One region of the Exiguobacterium sp. s56 genome, then DNA from elsewhere that is predicted to be linked to it. Evidence: riboswitches for the same ligand, from Rfam matches in the RefSeq annotation. Region 1 holds a riboswitch; the other holds the start of a gene.
The links. A riboswitch is a leader RNA that binds a small molecule or an ion and turns the genes downstream of it on or off. The one in region 1 is predicted to bind S-adenosylmethionine.

Region 1 (7,430 bases):
TCCGGGAAGAGAACGGCTTCTTGCCGGACTATGAGACGCTCGATACGCAAGATGCAAGACTCATGTATTTGAACTACCCGAGCAATCCGACCGGAGCCGTCGCCTCACCCGCTTTCTTTGACGATACCGTCCGTTTCGCCCGGGAGCGGGACTTGATGGTCGTCCACGATTTCGCATATGGCAGCATCGGATTCGATGGCCATGTCCCGCCTAGCTTTCTGCAGGCGGAAGGGGCGAAAGAAGTCGGCATCGAGGTATATACGATGTCGAAAGCGTTCAACATGTCCGGTTGGCGCGTCGCCTTCGCCGTCGGGAACGCGGACATCATCGAGGCGATCAACACGTATCAGGACCACGTCCACGTCAGCGTGTTCTCGGCCATCCAGGCGGCGGCTGTCGCTGCGCTCGAGGCGCCCCGTACCATTCGCGATGACTTGGCACGACTGTACGAGGCACGGCGTGATCGCCTGATCGACGGGTTGAACCGGGCCGGCTGGGCCGTCGAACCGCCGGAAGGCTCGTTCTTCGTCTGGGCGAAAGTGCCTGAGGGTGATGCCAAGTCGTTCTCGCGGAAACTGCTGCATGAAGCCGGTGTCGCCGTCACCCCGGGCTATTTCTTCGGTTCGGAAGGGAACGGATACGTCCGCTTCGGCCTCGTCTCACCGGAACCGAAGATTGACGAGGCCGTCGAACGAATCGAGCGGTTGTTTGCCGCCTATGAGGAGGTGCGCGCATGATTCGTCAGGCCGTCCTTGAATATGACCACGCCGATGACGCGCTCGACCGTCTTGATGACTTAGTCGACGGCCGCCGTGCCCACGTCCTGCACGGTCAGAAAGGGTATGACGTCGTCCGAGCCATCTTTCCGGCCATCGCGGACTATCCGGCAACAAGGTTCAGCGGGGAGTGCACGGACTCGGAAGTCAAACGGCTCAAACCGTTGGACGCCGACGTGTTAATCGCCGTCGGAGGTGGCAAGCTCGTCGATACGGCCAAACTCGTCGCCTATCAACGGAACGTCCCGCTCATCGTCGTCCCAACGCTCGCCTCGAACTGTGCGGCGTTCACACCGCTCAGCGTCGTCTATCAGGAGGACGGGAGCTACGACCGCTACGACATGTTCCGCGTCGTCATCGAACGGGTCATCGTTGACTCACGGGTCATCTCGCGCTCACCATATGAATACTTTCGGGCAGGTGTCATCGACACGGTCGCGAAGTTTTACGAGGCCCGTTATTTGAGTGGTGACAGCTCAGCTGACGCCGGCGTCAACACCGGACTCGTCTTGGCCGAGCAGTGCGGGCGTCTCGTCGAACTTGAATTGAGCGAGCACGCTTTTGAGTCGTATAGTGACGACGTCCGCTTCGCGGTCGATCACGTGCTCGCCATCGGCGGCGCCGTCGGTGGATTTGGTGACGCCGGGACACGCGTCGCCGTGGGCCATGCGGTCCATAATGCGCTCAGCCGCTTCGAGTCGACCCACTCATTCTTGCACGGAGACAAGGTCGGCTTCGGCCTGATCATCCAAGAGCGCTTGCGGCGCTCGGCCGATGCTCCGTATTTGGAAGCTTGGTTGAAACGGTTCGGTGCCCCGACGACGCTCGAGACGCTCGGGGTCGGATTTGAGCATATCCCGGTCCTCGTCGACTCCGTCATGACGGAGACCGAGCTGCAACAGTTGCCGGAACCGCTCGATAAAAATTTTCTGAAAATAATTTTTGAAAATTTACAATTATCTATTTACAATTAAAAGAATTAAAAGTAAGATGATAACAACTTAATAGACCGATTGCTTATCAAGAGTGGTGGAGGGACTGGCCCTGTGAAACCCGGCAACCAGATCGTAATGATCATGGTGCTAATTCCAACAGACGAAATCGTCTGGGAGATGAGCGTGTCCGACTTTGACTTGTCGTGCCCGCCACTCTGAATGAGTAGCGGGCTTTCATTTTGGAGGAGGAAAACAAATGAACATCAAACAGAAAACAGTACTTGCAGGAACATCACTACTCGCCGCCATCGCGCTCTCAGCATGCGGACAATCGGACGCGAGCGAGGCGCTCAGCACGGAGTCGCTCACGATCGGCGTCACGGGCGGGCCGCACCAACAGATCGCCGAGAAAGTGAAAGAACTCGCGGCCGAAGACGGCCTCGAACTCGATATCAAAGTGTTCAACGACTATAATACGCCGAACACGGCGCTCGCCGAGGGCAGCCTCGACGTGAACAGTTATCAGACGCTCTCATTCCTAGAACTGCAAAAGTCCGATAAAGGCTATAAAATCGACGACGTGTTCAAGACCGTCGCTTTCCCGATGGGTCTCTACTCAGAGAAATTGACCGACATCGAGGACTTGAAAGAAGGTGACAAGGTCGCCGTCCCGAACGACCCGGCGAACGAGCTACGCGCGCTCCGTCTCTATGAGACAGCGGGACTCATCACGCTCAAAGAAGGATTGACAGACAAGGCGACAAAACGTGACATCGCCGAGAACCCGCTCAACCTTGAATTCATCGAACTCGAGGCGTCGCAGCTCCCGACCCAGCTCCCGGAAGTCGCACTCGCTGCCATCAACACGAACTTCGCGATGGGTGCCGGCCTGTCGATCAACGAGGACGCCTTGTTCCATGAAGACACGGTCGACAACCCGTATCCGAACTACGTCGTCGTCCGTACCGACAACAAGGATGACGAAGTCGTCGCGACGCTCAAATCGTATTATCACTCGGACGAGGTCCGGACGTTCATCGAAGAGACGTTCGACGGCTCAATCGTCCCGGCGTTTTAAGGAGGGCCTATGATCGCACTTAAAGGAATCACGAAGACGTTCACGGTAAATAAAGGTGCTGTCACCGCACTCGACGACGTCTCGCTCACCATCGAGAAAGGCGAGATCTTCGGCATCATCGGCCGAAGCGGGGCAGGAAAGAGCACGCTCATCCGCATGATCAACCTGCTCGAACGCCCGACGTCGGGCCAGGTCGAAATCGAAGGACAGGACGTCACGAAGCTCGACAAACGAGGGCTCTCGAAGCTACGTCATCGCATCGGGATGATCTTCCAACATTACAACCTGCTCAAGACGGCGACCGTCGAAGAGAACGTCGCCATCCCGCTCCGTCTCGAAGGACTCGATAAGCGGATAATCCGCGAACGCGTCGACAAGTACCTCGACATCGTCGGATTGACGGATCATCGGAAACATTATCCGGAGCAACTTTCGGGCGGACAGAAGCAACGTGTCGCCATCGCCCGCGCCCTCGCACATGAGCCGGACATCCTGCTCAGCGACGAGGCGACGAGCGCGCTCGACCCGGAGACGACCGAGTCGATTCTCGACCTGCTTCTCGACATCAATCGCGAGCTCGGGCTGACGATTTTCTTGATCACCCACGAGATGGAAGTCATCGAGCGCATCTGCGACCGGGTCGCGGTCATCGAGGCCGGCCGGATCATCGAAGAAGGGGACGTGCTCGACGTGTTCTCGGACCCGCAGCATGCGACGACGCGCAAGTTCTTGAAGACGAACCTCGATGTCCCGAAAGAGGTCGTCGAAGAATTGAGCACGCACGGGACGCTCGTCAACTTGTCGTTCATCGGCCATCAAAGTGAACAGGCCGTGCTCGCCCAATTGACGAAACGGTTCGGCTTGCTGCCGAACATCATCGGGGGCGGCATCAAAAAGCTTAAAGGAGGTCTCGTCGGTAATCTACTCGTCCATTTGGACGGCGATGAGGGCCAGACCGACCAAGCCGTCCGCTTCTTAGAGGCGAGCGGTGTGAAAGTGAAGGAGGTGACGAACTATGCTTCAGTTTTGGGAAAATTGGGGTGACTTGATTTGGACGGGGACGATTCAGACGCTCACGATGACCGGCATCGCACTCGTCATCTCGACGTTGATCGGACTGCCGCTCGGGACGCTCCTCGTCTTGACGCGACCGAACGGGCGGCTCGCCAACCGTTATTTCTACGGCATCTTGTCGAGCGTCATCAACGTCGTCCGTTCAATCCCATTCATCATTCTCTTATTCTTCATCCTCCCGTTCACCCGTTTCATCATGGGAACAACAATCGGCGTCCAAGGCGTGCTGTTGCCGCTCATCGTGTTCACGGCGCCGTATATCGCGCGGCTCATGGAGTCGGCGCTGCTCGAGGTCGACCGCGGGGTCGTCGAGGCGTATGAAGCGATGGGCATCTCGACCCGGAAAATCATCTGGTACGTGTTGATCCGGGAGGCCCGCTCTTCAATCGTGCTCGGTCTGACGATTGCGACGATCGGTTTGATCGGGGCGACCGCGATGGCAGGACTCGTCGGGGCAGGCGGACTCGGCGATATCGCCTATCAATACGGGCATCTTCGATTCGAGCCGGAGGTCATGTACGTGACCATCTTCGTCTTGATTCTACTCGTCCAATCGATTCAGTCGTTCGGCAACCGCTTGGCGGCCCGACTCAAGAAGGCATAAGAAAAGAGCTCTGCTTCGGCAGGGCTCTTACTTGTTGTCGAGCAATCGTTTCAATTCGGCAATGCGGTCATGGCGCGGGATGAACGTACGAATCTCTTTCTCGCTGAACCCGATTTGAATCCGATTGTCGTCGACGACGATCGGACTCTTCAAAATCTGGGGATGCGACGCCACGAAGCTGTACAGCTCACGGAGCGACATCTCGTCAAGGTGATCCGCCGCTTGTTTGTACACGCTCTTTTGAACGGACAACAGGTCGGTCGTCCCGTTCTCGGTGAGGCGGAGCATGTCTTTGAACTCGGTGAACGACATCCCTTGGTCGGTCAATTTCTTCTCGATGAACGGGATGTTCTGCTCACGTAACCAATCGATCGTCTTACGGGAAGAACTGCAGCTTGTATGTGTGAATACGGTGACCGTCACGGCAACCACTTCTCCTTTACGTAAGTATGGACTTGTTTATTTTCTCTCATACATACGTGACGGACATCGAATATGTTTCAAATCACATATACTTTTTTCGACCGAACAGACGATTTGTCGGTCCTCACTTCGGGTACAAGACGAGAGAGACTACATCTTAGGAGGGGTTCACATGTTTGATTACACGGTCAAGACCGATCAGACGGTCGAAGCGGTCGTCGAGAAGCTGAAAACGACGCTCAAAGAGGAAGAGTTCGGGGTGCTTTGGGACTTCAATTTGAGTGAGACGCTCGAAGAGAAAGGCCAAGCGATTGATGGAGACTACCGCATCCTCGAAGTGTGCAATCCAAAAGAAGCGAAAAAAGTCATCACGGCGCACCGGGAAGGCGGTTATTTCCTCCCATGCAAGCTCGCCGTCTTCACGAAAGACGGGTCGACCCATGTCGGGATGCCAAAGCCGACGAAACTGATCGAACTGATCGAGGATGAGTCGCTCCAAGCTGTGGCACGCGATGTCGAGACGAGATTGACCCGAGCCATCGATAAAACTGTGTAACGGTCATTGAACCCGTCCAGGTCGTCGGACGGTTTTTTTCGTGTTCCCTCCTAAAGTAATATAATGGTAAAATTGGTACAAATAAATGGTGAGGGGCGGATGATTTGAAAAAGTTAGTCGGTTTATTTGTACTATCCACAGGCTTATTGGTTGGTTGCGGTGGGGAAAAGCCGGACGTCGTAAACTTGTCTTACGTCGACGCGCATTGGACCGTCAGTAAGTATGCCAAGGAGGAGTTGATTTCCCTTCATTCAGCCGACGAGACGCTTGAAGCCTGTAGCGGTAAGTTGACGACCGAGCTGGAAGGCGACTTGATTGTGTTCGATACGATCGTGGCGAACCGCTATCCGATGACGGACACGGGTGAGGAGTATGCGTTCAAGGCCGTATCATATATGAAAGGGGATGAGAATTATGTGCTTTGTCGTGACACGGTCTCGAACCGCTTCTCGGCGGAAGTGATCGAGTCGTTCCCTGACGATGTGGACGTATCAACGGGGACACCGATCGGTCGTTATCCAATCGTCGGTCCGGCCGATAAGTCCGCCAAAACCGCCTTACGGGATGCCGATGAATTGAACGAGTCAGGCAACCGGATTGAACCGTTCCTCGAAACGCTCGTCGCCTTTTCCCCGGCTCTGTACGGTGAGATTGAAGTAGAAATCGGGGGAATGCCGAGTCCATATCCGTTGTTCTCGTTCGATCCGTCGATGGCCAGCATGAAAGACATCAAAGTAGCGATCGGTTACGACACGATTACTGAGAAACCGTATTTGCTGCTCATGTTTGCGGACCTTTATTTCTCGGTGACTCCACTCGAGTCGATGATTGACCAAACCGCAGAAGGGCTTACATATGAAGCGTTGAGCGTCGAGCGCCTCCCCCTCGAGACGGAGCTCATCCCGGACCAGACTTATCCATTGTATGAGTTCACCTATACTCGTGACGGAAAAGTCGTCAATGAGACGATGACGTTCACATACCGCACCTCTGACTTATTATCGACAGCGGAACGAAAGCAGCTCGAGACACACCCCGACGAAGACTACATGCCACTTGTGGTCGGTCCACTCGTTTATCTTCATCAACAGCCGTTCAACCCGGAATCTCCGTTGTCATACCCGGTTCTTTTAAAAGCAGCGGGGAACGATATGGATGACCTCGTCCAAGCAATCGATTCCGCTGAACCGACGAAGCGTCAAGGTGATGAAGGCGACTATCCGCTTCTAACAATCGTCGATGGACACAAGGGACAAGAGTTCGAGGTGACGTATAAACAGCGCTCGAAAAAGATGGATATTTACGTGACCGACCGCTCGACCGACGAGACGTACAAACTGACGAGCGAAGGGGCCGAGACGTTCTTGTCCTACTTCCCTGACTTGAAGAAGAAATGAGTGGCTTGAACATGAAGAAACGAGCGTTGATGTCATTGTCACTGTTATGGTTGACGGCAGGCTGCTCGGAAGACGTGGACGTCGTCCGCTATGGCCATATCGAGGAGCACTGGCAAGCCGAACGGGTTACGTTGAACAGTCAAGAGCCTGTAGTGGATGCCGAAACAATTTTGAACCAATGTGAAGACAAGGAACGACTGACCGAACTAGATGGAGAGACGTTTTCAATCCTCGGGATGGCGTATGCGACCCGGGCCCCGCTTATGAATGATGACTATTATGGATATAGTTTTAATGAAGTGACCTATGTCGAGGGGGATACAATCTATGCGCTCTGTAAATCAGACCGGATGGACGGGATGGAAGGGTACGGGGCCGTCGAGCTTGCAGAAAGACCTGCCTACTTGAAAGACGAGGTCGGCACGGAGATTTCGTTCCTTCCGACCGTCCATATCGCGACCGCAAATGAACGGGCTGCGTTACATAAGCCGGACGCCTTCTATGACAATGGACAAGACATGGAACCGTATCCGGTCACACTTATGAGGATTTCGCCTGGATTTAGCGGCACGGTTGAGATTGGGATT
Region 2 (7,430 bases), on a different contig from region 1:
GACAAATCACAAACATTTGAGACATGAACGTCTCCAGTTCTCGACTCTCTAATAAAAATCGATTGGTCACGACATCGCCCCCTCGTTTCATTATACAAAAAACCAGCGAAGTCGAGCTTCGCTGGTTGTCGAGATGGCATTACTTGTTGGTTTTTTGGAGCACTTTCAACCCTGTACCCATGTCAGACGCGAGCACATAGTTTTGATCGACGTACACGCCCCAGATATTCGCATCGGCCGGCACGTATTTTCCGATTTGTACCGGGTGACTTGGATTCGAAATATCAACAGTTCGAACCCCGCCCGCATAGTGAGACAAGTACAACGTGTTCCCATGTACTTTTGGATCGTGTACCGTTTTACCGAACGTCACTTGTTCAGCCGGATTCTCAGAGATGTCTTCTGTCAAATCCGTCTTGAATTCGCTCAATAGTTTTGGATTCGTTTTGTTTTTAATGTCGAAGATCCGTGTGTATCCGTAAGCTTGTTCGTAGCCTGATTTAACCGGTGCATACACTTCTCTTGTTTCAACGAGTACCGTGCCCGCCTTTTGCAAGTGCCGCCGAGTGCGCCGAGCCTTGTTGATCCGATGCGAACGCTGTGCGTCCTTCGTATGTCACGTTATCTGGGTCTGAAATATCCAAGATGATCGTTCCAAGATCCCAGAACGAGAGAAACGCTGTTTTCCCGTTCTCATCCGCATAGGCGCTATGATTGAAGACCGGTCTCTTCTTGCCATCTGGTGCGTTCCAGTTGTATCCGTCAAAGCTTTCATCGACTTCTGCTAATGAGCGTGGATCGAACTCATATAGCTTCTTCGGTTCCGCCGGGTTGGTGACATCGACGAGTTGGAAGTCCTTCTCTTTACCGTGTGAATAGTAGTCCGCGTAAGGGTTCGAGGCAAGGACCAATACCCGGTCCCCTTGTGTCGTCAAGTAAAGCTCATGTGTGCCTCTCGTTTTCTTCGTCACTTCATAGAAACCCAACTTCTTCGGCTCATACGGGTTCGTCACATCATAAATCAGGAATCCACCTTTAGAATTCGGATTTTTAGAGTCGAGTTGTTGTGCCGATACAACCGCCAAATCTCCTTTGAACGATTTTGTGTTCACCGTCTTCACGATTACTTTTTCCTGCCAAGTCCCAGGAATGTCTTGGTCGGCGAATACAGCGACTTCTTTCGGGTTGGATGGATCTTTCAAGTCAAACACGCGAACCCCGCCGTTTCCTCCACCGGCAGTATTTGTTCCTGTGTATGCGAACCCTTTATGGGCGTACACGTCGGCCGTACTATTTTTTACGCCTTCTCGGATTTCCTTTAATGATACTGCTGCCGTCTCATGTAGATACTTGACGTTCTTGCTTCCTTCCGTCACGGGAACCGAACTGATTTCATCCGAATTGCGCTCCCCTTTCTCAATGATGATGTCCCCAAGCTCGTCATGCGCATATGTAACCGGTAAAGCTGACGAGACCGTTAACCCTGTGACGAGCGCTGCACTTAATAAGAATTTTCCTTTCAAAATAAATTCCCCCTTATATTTTTTTGATAGAAACTCTGTTAGAGGCAGAATACAAAAAAATCCTTCTGAACTCATAAACGAGACAGAAGGATTCCTAAAAATTCCGATTTCCTCTCATCTCTCAGCGTTCGCTGTTAGATTTAGCACCGTTTCCGTACTGGCGATTCAGTACGGATGGTTGCCGGGCTTCATAGGGCTAATTCCCTCCACCTGCTCTTAATAAGAGTATTCATATCAAATTACTTTGTATTATGACGACGTTTCCATGGAATGTCAATATATTTTTCTGCATAATCTTTACAGGTGAAGTTTTCATTCACTCTCGCTCCCGATAATAGTGAACCGGCCGAATCTCGAGCCTCCACCCTAACGCTTCCGCTTCGGGCACTTGGGTCGTCGGATGGATGGAAGCGATTCTGACCGCGTCCTCCATATCCACCGCTTCAATCACGAACGCACTTCCCATGACTTCCTTCGATGCCGTAACAGGCCCATCCGTAATCGAAATCTCCTGTGACTCCCGCTTGAGTTGCTTCATGCTCGCTTCAAGCCCCATGTCCAACAACACTTGTTCACTTGCATATAGCTCCTGTAAGTATGGTTCACACGTCGCCATGATTTGATCGATTTCTAGGTCGGTCTTTTCGTTCATTTTGTCAGCGTTGAAATATCCCGTTACCAAGAACATCATGTGATCTTCTCCTCTCGAATCTACAGTCATGCATCATCTTATCCCATTCCCTATTCCCTGTTTACAGGCATTGCCTACACAAAAAGACGGTCGACATGAAATCATGTCAACCGTCTTTCCTCATCTATTCAGGATTATCCAATCGATCCTTCCATCTCAAACTTGATGAGACGGTTCATTTCGACGGCATATTCCATTGGCAATTCTTTCGTGAACGGCTCGATGAAGCCCATGACGATCATCTCAGTCGCTTCTTCTTCCGAGATTCCACGGCTCATGAGGTAGAAGAGTTGCTCTTCTGACACTTTAGAGACTTTCGCTTCGTGCTCGAGTGAGACTTGGTCGTTCAAGATCTCGTTGTACGGGATCGTGTCCGACGTCGACTCGTTATCCATGATGAGTGTGTCACATTCGATGTTCGAACGTGCACCTTTCGCTTTACGACCGAAGTGGACGATTCCGCGATACGAGACTTTTCCGCCTTGTTTCGAAATCGACTTCGAGACGATTGACGACGACGTGTTCGGTGCGAGGTGAATCATTTTCGCGCCCGCGTCTTGGTGCTGCCCTTTACCGCCGAGAGCGATTGAGAGCGTCATACCGCGTGAGCCTTCACCTTTCAAGATGACGGCCGGGTATTTCATCGTGAGTTTCGAACCGATGTTGCCATCGATCCATTCCATCGATCCACCCGCTTCACAGACAGCACGCTTCGTGACCAAGTTGTAGACGTTGTTCGCCCAGTTCTGGATCGTCGTATAGCGGCAATATGCGTCTTTGTTGACGAAAATCTCAACGACCGCTGAGTGGAGTGAGTTCGTCGTGTAGACCGGTGCTGTACATCCTTCGACGTAATGGACAGAAGCGCCCTCGTCGACGATGATGAGCGTCCGCTCGAACTGACCCATATTCTCCGAGTTGATGCGGAAGTAAGCTTGGAGCGGTTGCTCGAGCTTCACGCCTTTTGGTACGTAGATGAACGAGCCACCTGACCATACAGCCGAGTTGAGCGCCGAGAACTTGTTGTCCGTCGGCGGAATCAATTTTCCGAAGTACTCACGGAAGAGGTCTTCGTTTTCTTTGAGCGCCGTGTCTGTATCTTTGAAGATGACACCTTTCGCTTCAAAGTCTTCTTGCATGCTGTGATAGACAACCTCAGACTCATACTGAGCCGAGACGCCTGCCAAGTATTTTTGCTCCGCTTCTGGGATTCCGAGCTTGTCAAACGTACGTTTGATTTCTTCAGGAACCTCGTCCCACGAGTGCTCTGTCTTTTCAGACGGTTTGACATAATACGTGATCTCATCGAAATCGAGTGCCGTGAGATCGCCGCCCCATGTCGGCATCGGCATTTTGCGGAACTGTTCGAGTGATTTCAAGCGGAACTCGAGCATCCATGCCGGTTCTTCTTTCATGCGCGAGATCGTCTCTACGATTTCATTCGTCAAGCCGCGGCCTGAACGGAAAATCGAGATGTCTCGGTCATGGAAGCCATATTTATAATCGCCAATGTCAGGCATGTTTTTCGCCATATCGGTCTCCTCCTTCTACTTACGCTTCCTCGTCGACTCCCTTTTCAAGCGCTTTCCACGCGAGCGTGGCACACTTGATGCGAGCCGGAAACTTTGAGACGCCAGACAACGCTTCGATGTCGCCTAGGTCGAACGTGTCTGTATCATAGTCTTTTCCTTGGACCATCTCCGAGAAGATGGTGGCCAATTGGAGTGCCTCGTCAACAGACTTGCCCTTCACGATTTGAGTCATCATCGATGCCGACGCGAGACTGATTGAACAGCCTTCACCTTCGAACTTGGCATCTTTCACGATTCCGTCCTCGACTTGGAGTTGGAGTCGGAGTGAATCCCCGCATGTCGGGTTGTTCAAGTCGACCGTCACGCCATCTTCGATGACGCCACGGTTTCTTGGGTTTTTATAATGATCCATGATGACCTGTCGGTACAACATGTCGAGATTGTTAAAACTCATAATTGAAATACTCCTTCGTTTGACGTAGCCCTTCGATGAAGCGGTCGACCTCTTCTTTCGTATTGTACAAGTAGAAGCTCGCTCGGGCTGTCGATGATTGCTTCAGGAGACGCATGAGCGGCTGGGCACAGTGGTGGCCGGCCCGGACCGCGATGCCTTGCATATCCAAGACGGTCGCTAAGTCGTGGGCGTGCACGTCACCTAAATTGAACGTGACGAGTCCGACCCGTTCCTCTGGTCCGTAAATTTCAATGCCTTCAATCGTACGCATCTGTTCGATGGCGTACGTCGCGAGCGCCCGTTCGTGGGCTTCGACGTTCTCGAGACCGAGGTCTTCTAAAAAGTCGATGGCCGCTGCCAAACCGACGGCGCCGGCGATAATCGGCGTCCCTGCTTCGAACCGGTACGGGATGTCTTTCCATGTCGACTCATACAAGTCGACGTAATCGATCATCTCGCCACCGAATTCGACCGGTTCCATGTTTTTGAGCAACTGCTTCTTCCCGTATAAGACACCGATCCCGGTCGGACCGAGCATCTTATGGCCTGAGAAGGCGAGGAAGTCGCAATCGAGTGCTTGCACGTCAAGTTTCCGGTGCGGTGCGCTTTGCGCCGCATCGACGACCATGACCGCGCCTTTTTCATGGGCGAGCTTCGCCACATCGGCGATCGGGTTGATCGTGCCGAGCACGTTCGAGACGTGACTCATGGCGACGATTTTCGTCCGGTCCGACAAGACGGCACGGACCGCGTCGAGCGTGACCCGACCGTCCGGCGTCAATTCGACGTAACGGAGCGTGGCCCCTTTACGCTTGGCGAGCTGTTGCCATGGAATCAAGTTGGCGTGGTGCTCCATCGGTGTGAGGACGATCTCGTCCCCCGCGCCGACATTGGCGTCCCCGTAGCTTGACGCGACGAGGTTAATCGCCGTCGTCGTCCCGCGTGTGAAGATGATTTCTTCTGGGACGGCGGCGTTGATGAATGAACGGACGCGCTCCCGCGCCCCTTCATACGCATCCGTCGCGTGCGTCCCGAGCGTATGGACGCCCCGGTGCACGTTCGAGTGGATGCGGCGATAGTAATCCTCGATCGCCTCGATGACAGCAAGCGGTTTTTGGGAGCTCGCCGCGCTGTCGAGATAGACGAGCGGATGACCGTTGATTTCCTGATCTAAAATCGGGAACTGTTTACGAATCGAGGCATCAATCATCTTAACGTACTTTCCCTTCGATGACTTCACGGAGACGGTCTTTGACCGACTCGATCGCGAGTTGCTCGACGACCGGGTTCAAGAATCCGTGAATGATCAACCGTTCGGCTTCTTTACGTGACAGACCGCGGCTCATCAAGTAGTAGAGCTGTACGTCGTCGACGCGTCCGACCGAAGCGGCGTGACCTGCCATGACGTCGTCCTCATCGATGAGGAGAATCGGGTTCGCATCCCCACGTGCCTTTTCAGACAACATGAGCACACGTTCCGTTTGAACGCCGTTCGATTTCGAAGCGCCATGGTGAATCATCGATGTCCCGCTGAAGATGGCCGTGGCCGAATCTTTTTGGACACCGTGAATCAAAATGAACCCTTCTGAAGACTTCCCGAAATGGTCCGTCCGGATGTTGAAGTTTTGTTTCTGTGCGCCACGACCGATCGTGACCGCTTTCGTGTCTGAGAACGTGTTGTCTCCGACGAGGTGCGTTTTCGTCTCGACGACCGAGTTGCCGTCATTCATGTGACCGAGCGCCCATTCGAGGCGTGCGTTCTCATAGACGACACCGCGGCGGTTCATGAACGATAGAGCCGACTCAGCAAGCTGGTCGACGCCACCGAAGACGACTTTCGCGTTCGCGCCAGCGAACACTTCCGTCACGGCGTTGACCGTGTGCGGCTCGTTCGTGTTCGAGAGGAAGCTCTCGACGTACGTCAATTCACTGCCTTCGTCTGCGACGATGATCGTGTGGTGATAGAGCGCGCCGTTCGCTTGTTCCATCGTGAAGATGGCTTGGAGCGGGTCTTTCAACTGAACGTTCTTCGGTACGTATAAGAACGCACCGCCGTTCATGAGGGCAGCGTTCAACGCAGACAAACGTTCTTCGTCCACGCGGACACCTTCCGTCATGAAGTATTTCTCGACGAGGTCCGGATGTTGTTCCATCGCTTCGTTGATGCCCATGAAGAGGACACCTTCTGGCGTCGCAAGTTCGTTGTAGACGACATGACCGTTGCGTTCAACGAGCACGTTTGTACGGTGGTCTCCAAGAAGTGCTTCGATTTCAGGCGTCAAGCCGTCATGCTTCGTGAGCTCGACGTCTCCAGAGACGAAGTCCCATTTATCAATCTTGATCTTTTCAACTTTTGGCAAGGCGAGAGTCGGCGCAAGTTCTGCTGCTTCTTTGCGACGGTTGACCATCCATGAAGGTCCACCGAGCGCCTCTGCACGTGCCGCTACTGCTTGTGCATCCAATTCAAATTGTACGGTCATCGTACAGCCTCCTTACGCTTCTGTGTCTACTGTCATTCCAAGATCTTGCTTCACCCAGTCGTAACCTTCTGCTTCGAGTCGTTGTGCAAGCTCTTTGCCACCTGACATGACGATTTTTCCGTCCATCATGATGTGAACAAAGTCTGGCTCGATATAGTTGAGGAGACGTTGATAGTGCGTGATGATCAAGCAGCCGAACTCTTCGTTGCGCATTTCGTTGACGCCTTTCGCGACGACTTTGAGCGCATCGATGTCAAGACCTGAGTCAATCTCATCGAGGATGGCGATGTTCGGTTTGATCATCATCATCTGAAGAATCTCGTTACGTTTTTTCTCTCCGCCTGAGAAACCTTCGTTTAAATAGCGGTGTGCCATTGCTGAAGGGATTTCAAGGACGTCCATCTTCGCATCGAGTTCACGGATGAACTTCATGAGCGAGATTTCTTGGCCTTCTTCACGGCGCGAGTTGATTGCTGAACGCAAGAAATCGGCATTCGTGACACCACTGATTTCAGCAGGATACTGCATCGCGAGGAACATTCCGGCTTGCGCGCGCTCGTCGACTTCCATCTCGAGTACGTCTTCACCGTTCAAATCGACGCTTCCGCCTGTTACTTCATACAATGGATGACCCATAAGTGCCGATGCGAGTGTTGATTTACCCGTTCCGTTAGGACCCATGATGGCGTGAATTTCGCCACCTTTAATTTCAAGATTAAGACCTTTGACGATCTCTTTTCCTTCGATTGA

Region 2: another riboswitch for S-adenosylmethionine. It lies ahead of KNP71_RS07915 (LVIVD repeat-containing protein); the one in region 1 lies ahead of KNP71_RS13095 (MetQ/NlpA family ABC transporter substrate-binding protein).

The regions. Positions count from the first base shown of each region.
Region 1 covers NZ_JACSLR010000015.1:34,956-42,385, forward strand. Annotated here, with positions in the region: gene KNP71_RS13085 (aminotransferase class I/II-fold pyridoxal phosphate-dependent enzyme) at 1-737, shown strand, start outside; gene KNP71_RS13090 (iron-containing alcohol dehydrogenase family protein) at 734-1,750, shown strand; SAM riboswitch class I at 1,791-1,895, shown strand; gene KNP71_RS13095 (MetQ/NlpA family ABC transporter substrate-binding protein) at 1,968-2,789, shown strand; gene KNP71_RS13100 (methionine ABC transporter ATP-binding protein) at 2,799-3,833, shown strand; gene KNP71_RS13105 (methionine ABC transporter permease) at 3,805-4,467, shown strand; gene KNP71_RS13110 (Spx/MgsR family RNA polymerase-binding regulatory protein) at 4,495-4,890, opposite strand; gene KNP71_RS13115 (DUF302 domain-containing protein) at 5,063-5,446, shown strand; gene KNP71_RS13120 (hypothetical protein) at 5,551-6,843, shown strand; gene KNP71_RS13125 (hypothetical protein) at 6,855-7,430, shown strand, end outside.
Region 2 covers NZ_JACSLR010000006.1:106,493-113,922, reverse strand. Annotated here, with positions in the region: gene KNP71_RS07920 (hypothetical protein) at 1-70, opposite strand, end outside; gene KNP71_RS16010 (LVIVD repeat-containing protein) at 140-517, opposite strand; gene KNP71_RS07915 (LVIVD repeat-containing protein) at 528-1,523, opposite strand; SAM riboswitch class I at 1,635-1,749, opposite strand; gene KNP71_RS07910 (YciI family protein) at 1,840-2,214, opposite strand; gene sufB (Fe-S cluster assembly protein SufB) at 2,349-3,746, opposite strand; gene sufU (Fe-S cluster assembly sulfur transfer protein SufU) at 3,766-4,200, opposite strand; gene KNP71_RS07895 (cysteine desulfurase) at 4,190-5,410, opposite strand; gene sufD (Fe-S cluster assembly protein SufD) at 5,412-6,680, opposite strand; gene sufC (Fe-S cluster assembly ATPase SufC) at 6,693-7,430, opposite strand, start outside.